2 regions of the Bacillus sp. EA-CB0995 genome follow, and region 2 is predicted to be linked to the other one. Evidence: a T-box and tRNA genes for the amino acid it is inferred to sense, from the RefSeq annotation. Region 2 holds a T-box; the other holds one or more tRNA genes.

Region 1 (3,424 bases), 350 kb from region 2:
TGTTAATAAATTAAATGAGAGCCAGTAAAATCCATATCCCATTCCAAGCAAACTGCCGATTAGTAAAATATACTGCGAAGCATTCGTTCCTGTTAGTAATACAACAATAAAAAAATAGCTAATGTTGTCACGCCGATTCGGAGCAAAATCGTACGATCTACTCGTTTCGCTAATTTTCCGGCAACAAGAAATGTCAGTGGTTGTAAAACAACGCTTGCTAAATTATAAAGGCCAATATTCACAAAGTCCTTCGTTTGTTTCCATAAATAAATATTAACAAACGTATTCGACAATGAAATAGCCAACGCATATAACCCGCCAATTATGAGTAATAATACTAAGTCACGATTCACCTCAACATCGCCAATTAAATGTTTCCATTTCATATGAACTCTCCTTTACTTCATGTTCTAGTCTTCCAAAGAAGAACACAATTATGTAAAGAAGAAGAGGGAAAGTGAAACTTCTTTCAATGGAGCATCTTTCTCCATTGATGTGAACTCTACCAATCGGACCGGTGTAAGAAAACAAAAAAAGCTAGGAGAAACATCTCCTAGCTTTTACAATTATAATTATTTTGCGTCTTGGTAACGTTTTTCAACTGCGTTCCAATCTACAACGTTCCAGAATGCACCGATGTAGTCAGGACGACGATTTTGGTAATGTAAGTAGTATGCATGCTCCCAAACGTCTAGTCCTAAAACTGGAGTTTTACCTTCCATTAATGGAGTATCTTGGTTTGGTGTGCTTGTTACTTCTAACTCACCATTGTTTACAACAAGCCATGCCCAACCAGAACCGAAGCGAGTTGCGCCTGCTTTTGCAAACTCTTCTTTAAATGCATCAAAGCTGCCGAATTTTGCTTCAATTGCGCTTGCAAGTTCACCTACTGGTTGTCCGCCGCCATTTGGAGAAAGGATTGTCCAGAATAAAGAGTGGTTTGCATGTCCACCACCGTTATTGCGTACTGCTGTGCGGATTGCCTCTGGCACCTCGTTTAAGCTTGCAACTAATTCTTCAATACTTTTTTCTGCTAATTCCGCATGTCCTTCTAATGCAGCATTTAAATTTGTTACGTATGTGTTGTGATGTTTTGTATGATGGATGTTCATTGTTTCTTTGTCAAAATGAGGTTCTAATGCATCATACGCATAAGGTAAATTTGGTAATTCATGTTTTGCCATTGTTATATTCCTCCCATTTGTATGTATTTGCCGATAATGACTCGGCATACAAATTCATTTTACCCTAATTACATAGAGGTGAAAACAAATTTAACGTATTGCCTCGCTAACATTAAAGTAGCAAATTTTCCATTTCTTTTCAAACGAAATGCTCATAAATTTCGTAAAAAAGCTTCCTTCTATAAGGAAGCATATGTGCTATGTATCAATATGTGAAATGGATATGGACCCTGTAGGACTCGAACCTACGACCGGACGGTTATGAGCCGTCTGCTCTAACCAGCTGAGCTAAAGGTCCACAATACATATACGAATAACTGCCAAGGTATCCTGTATACTCTAATCAACTAAACTACTCTAGAATGTATGATTACATATAAAAATGTAAGATAAATTTACCATAATGAAAAGAAATGTGTCAATTGCATTTTCATATCACACATGATATATCTTGTGATTCTTTAGAAACGTACGTTACAATGGGATGGTAAATCAATATATTTAAAAGAAGGAAGTGAATTCATGTCCATATTTACGCAATTGTTTAAAAGTTTATATGCACCAAAAGAGATGGCACTTTTTCGTTTTCAAAAAATCGGAAAAACGATTCTTTACATAATGTTGCTATGTTTACTTGCTACCGTTCCAAAAACGATTCTATTTGGAAGTTTCATTCAAGATGGCATTAGTCTGGTTAATCATTCTATCGAAAAAGATGTACCTGATTTTAAAATTGAAAATGGCGAACTTCACGCAGACATCGACAAACCCATTGTAAAAGATGACACAGATTTTATTTTTGTATTTGATCCAAATGCAACGGATGCAAGTGCATATTCCAACCGAGATGGTGTGTTCATCTTAAAAGATAAAGTGATTTCAACAGCAGAACAAAAAACACAATCATTTCCATATAGTGACTTAGGAAATACGACTTTTGAAAAAAAGATATTCAAGAATTAGTTTCATTTGTCGATAGCATATATCCAATTGCTATGTTCGTTATCGGAATACTTATTTACTTATTCCAACTCTTCATTACATTCCTTGGCGTTACGCTATTAGCATTTATCGGCTCTGCAATGAGCGGACAGCGTAAACTATCGTACAAACAAATTTGGACATTAACTGCCTACAGCTATACAATCCCAACTATATTCTTTATGATAATGGATTTGTTAAAAATTAACGTCCCAGGCTCGTTGTTCCTATTTATTACCGTTGTTCTGATTGTTCTTTATTTAACAATAAAAGAAGTACCAAAACCAAAAGAAAAAAATTCACTATAAAAAATGCCTTCAAGGCATTTTTTTGGACAAGCATATATTTCTCTACAAAGGAGTGAAGAAATATGAAAAGACTTGGCGGTGTCTTATTGTTGCTTGTTCTCGGTTACGTCTTGTACTACGATATGACAATCGGCACTTTACCGTTACTTCATACATATTCCAAAACAAAAGAAACTTCGGCTAAAGCTTCAAAAAACGACCAAAAAGAAAATATATCATCAACAAAATATAAAATCATTGAAATAAAAACAGGCGATACCGTTCTATCCATTACAGAGGAAATTAACAAAAAAAAATCCCTTCTATTGAAAAGGTTGTTACAGATTTTAAAGGATTAAACCAAAGTGAATCTCCTGCAAAATTACAAATTGGGAAAAAATACAAATTCCCTCTCTATCCATAACAGTATCACATAATTCTTGTCAATTGCAGCAAAGCGCTGATACAATAGAAAAAGTGAAGCTAGACATTTGGCTTCACGAGACAAATACTGCATACAATATAAATGTATTTGTCTACAAAATAAGAAACTTCTTTTATAAGGAGAGCGATCTATTCGTGAATGAAATAACTCATCGTACAAAAACACGTCCTGTTAAAGTTGGAAATTTAACAATCGGCGGTAATAATGAATTAATTATACAAAGTATGACAACAACAAAAACGCATGATGTGGAAGCAACAGTTGCCGAAATTAAACGTTTAGAAGAAGCAGGTTGTCAAATTGTCCGTGTAGCCGTTCCAGATGAGCGCGCTGCAGACGCAATTGCTGATATTAAAAAACAAATTAATATCCCTCTTGTTGCTGATATTCATTTTGACTATCGCCTAGCATTAAAAGCAATTGAAGGCGGTATTGACAAAGTTCGTATCAACCCTGGAAACATCGGTCGCCGCCATAAAGTTGAAGCAGTTGTAAATGCTGCAAAAGAACGCGGTATTCCAATTCGC
Region 2 (3,424 bases):
GCTGGACGCTGCAGGTCATCACGCTCTTCTAATACAGCTTGATGAGAAGAACCAGAATCAAACCATACATCCATAATGTCTGTTTCTTTACGGAATTCGCCATTTGGGCTAGATGGATGTGTAAAGCCTTCTGGTAATAAGTCTTTCGCTTCACGTTCGAACCATACGTTCGAACCATGTTCACGGAATAACTCTGCTACATGATTAATCGTTTCATCTGTAATAATTGGATCACCGTTTTCTGCATAGAATACAGGAATCGGAACACCCCACGCACGTTGTCGAGAAATACACCAGTCACCGCGGTCACGAACCATGTTATGAAGGCGTGTTTCACCCCATGCTGGTACCCACTTTGTTTCCTCTACAGCTTGTAATAATTCACTGCGGAATGCTTCAATAGATGCAAACCACTGTGCAGTTGCACGGAAAATAATTGGTTGTTTCGTTCTCCAGTCGTGTGGATAAGAATGCGTAATAAATGTTAATTTTAATAATGCACCAACCTCTTCTAATTTTTCCGTGATTGGTTTATTTGCTTTATCGTAGAATAACCCTTCAAATCCAGGCGCTTCACTTGTTAATACACCTTTATCATCAACTGGACAAAGAACTTCTAAGCCATATTGTTTCCCAACAAGGAAGTCATCTTCCCCGTGTCCTGGTGCTGTATGTACACAACCTGTACCAGCATCTGTTGTAACATGTTCACCAAGCATAACTAAAGAATCACGGTCATAAAATGGATGCTTAGCCACTGTATACTCAAGCTCGCTACCTTTTACTGTTTTAACAACTTCTGTGTTTTCCCACTCTAATGTTTTTGAAACTGTTTCGAGTAGCTCAGAAGCAATGATATATTTTGCATCATCTACTTTTACGATACTGTATTCAAGTTCTGGATGAACAGAAATACCTAAGTTAGCTGGCAATGTCCAAGGTGTTGTTGTCCAAATAATGAACTTCTCGTCACCTTCTAAAACATTTTTTCCATCTTTTACAGGGAATGCTACGTAAATAGATGCAGATTTTTTATCTTTATATTCAATTTCCGCTTCTGCTAATGCAGATTCACTTGTCGGAGACCAGTAAACAGGTTTTTGACCTTTATAAATGTAGCCCTTTTTCGCCATTTCACCAAATACTTTAATTTGCTGTGCTTCGTACGCTGGCTTTAATGTAATGTATGGATTATCCCAATCACCACGTACACCTAAACGTTTAAATTGCTCACGCTGACGGCTTACTTGCTCATATGCGTATTCTTCACAAAGTTTACGGAACTCAGCAACTGTCATTTCTTTACGCTTAACGCCTTTATTTGTTAAAGCTTGCTCGATTGGTAATCCATGCGTATCCCAACCTGGTACATATGGTGCTGAAAAACCGTTCATTGATTTATAGCGTACAATAAAATCTTTTAACACTTTATTTAACGCGTGTCCCATATGAATGTCACCATTCGCATATGGAGGTCCATCATGTAGTACGAATAGTGGACGTCCCTTTGTACGTTCTTGTACTTTTTCATAAATGTCCATTTCAGCCCATTTTTCTTGCATTACAGGCTCACGTTTCGGTAGATTTCCACGCATTGGAAATTCTGTTTTTGGCATTAATAATGTATCTTTGTACTCCATGCTTAACTCCTCCTTAAATATATAAAAGAAAGGCATTTTTTCTAAATAAATGGAATAAAAAAGAGACCTTCTCATCCCCCAAAAAAGGGACGAGAAGGTCTCCCGCGGTACCACCCTAGTAGACTACTACATATAGCAATCCTCTTTATATTCTTAACGCGAATACACGCCTGCGCTTACTTTATTATTCAGCGAGGAACTCCAGGGTGATATTCCCATTCTCTCCTTATTCTGAGCTTCCACCGTCCTCAGTTCGCTATATAAGGTATGAAAAAAGTACTTATCCCTATCTTCGTTTTTCTAAAAAATTATGTTGTATAGAATTATATGTAATAATGAGAAAAACGTCAAGCTTACACTGTTTCTTCTTTCTTAAGAAGTTCATCTACTTCTTCTTCTAACTCAATTAGCTTGTCCCAATCATCATTGTTTAACATTTCAAGCTGTGCTTCTATTAGCATACGGAAACGTGTACGGAACACTTTCGCTTGCTTTTTCAATTCCTCAATGTCAAATGCCACTTTTCTTGATTTTACTAACGCTTCGTTAATAATACGGTCCGCATTTTTCTCTGCTTCACGAACAATTAACTTTGCTTCTTTTTGTGCATTACGTTTTACTTCTTCTGCTGCTTCTTGCGCTACAACAATAGATTTATTTAATGTATCTTCAATATTGGAGAAATGCTCTAATTTCCCTTCTAGTTGTGCGACTTTTTCTTCTAACGCTTTCTTCTCACGAATCACTAATTCATAATCTTTAATGACTTGATCAAGAAATTCATTTACTTGATCCTCATCATAGCCGCGAAAGCCACGACTAAATTCTTTATTATGAATATCTAACGGTGTTAACGGCACAAACGCCACCTCCAAGTAGGTTATCTAAAATTTCCTTTTTTTAATTATATCTTTTCTTCGACAAAATGGGAGATTTTCCTTCTAAAAAAAGAAATCATTTTAAGATTCCATACAAAATTCTCCATTTATCGCGTTTTGTTTTTCCATCAACAGTGAGTAATTTACCCCTGCCATAACCTCTGACAGAAAATACATCTCCTGGAAAACAATCATACGCAGATTGCTCAACTACTTTCCAATTCACTTTTACAAGACCATTTTTAATAAATGGCTGTGCTTTTTGACGAGATATATGAAACATTTCCGCTATTAGTACATCTAATCGAAGCGCCGAAACTGTCCCCGATTTTTCATCCCACTGTTCTTGCATATGTAACACATGATCAGATGACACAGGTGCTAAAGACACTTTTGTTCTTCCAATTGATTGTAAATTCATTTCTATGTACGAAACAACTTCTTTTGCAACTACTATTTGGGCACGATTTTGTTGGAGCCAAATATCTCCGCATTTTTCTCTCTTTAATCCAAGAGACATAAATGCTCCTAATATTTGACGATGTTCCAGTGTATAAAATTTAGAAGGATAGTCAATTTCTAATACTTCTACTTGAAACTCTTCCTCATTCGGCATAAGATAAGTTGGATAAATTAATGCCCGCTTTCTTTCTGCACTCGGAGTAGCTCCATAGAACTGAAACGCAGCATCTCCTTGATGTCCAACAATCATAGAAACAATTTGCTGTTCACGTGGGTCAAGAAAATCAGTAAGTTTCACTTGATGATATTCCTCTGCCGCTTGCTTCCATTCTAACACTTTATCAACGAAAACTGTTTCTTCAGATCTAAAATGTTCATAGATGCTCATGTATATATCCTCTTACCTCACAAAAAATTCAAATACGCGTATCAATCCTGAACTAG

What was found. The T-box of region 2 lies ahead of ileS (isoleucine--tRNA ligase). A T-box ahead of a tRNA ligase gene usually reads a tRNA of that ligase, here a tRNA-Ile.
Region 1: it encodes a tRNA-Ile, which carries the amino acid that the T-box ahead of ileS (isoleucine--tRNA ligase) is inferred to sense. The anticodon was not compared.

What each region holds. Positions count from the first base shown of each region.
Region 1 is NZ_CP169269.1:1,389,797-1,393,220, reverse strand. It holds partial or broken gene ACEWFJ_RS07260 (MFS transporter) at 1-386, opposite strand, end outside; gene sodA (superoxide dismutase [Mn]) at 573-1,184, opposite strand; tRNA gene ACEWFJ_RS07250 (tRNA-Ile) at 1,409-1,482, opposite strand; partial or broken gene ACEWFJ_RS07245 (DUF1189 domain-containing protein) at 1,707-2,473, shown strand; partial or broken gene ACEWFJ_RS07240 (hypothetical protein) at 2,695-2,876, shown strand; gene ispG (flavodoxin-dependent (E)-4-hydroxy-3-methylbut-2-enyl-diphosphate synthase) at 3,032-3,424, shown strand, end outside.
Region 2 is NZ_CP169269.1:1,735,736-1,739,159, reverse strand. It holds gene ileS (isoleucine--tRNA ligase) at 1-1,640, opposite strand, end outside; T-box leader at 1,723-1,942, opposite strand; gene divIVA (septum site-determining protein DivIVA) at 1,994-2,500, opposite strand; gene ACEWFJ_RS09190 (YlmH family RNA-binding protein) at 2,595-3,368, opposite strand; gene ACEWFJ_RS09185 (YggT family protein) at 3,381-3,424, opposite strand, start outside.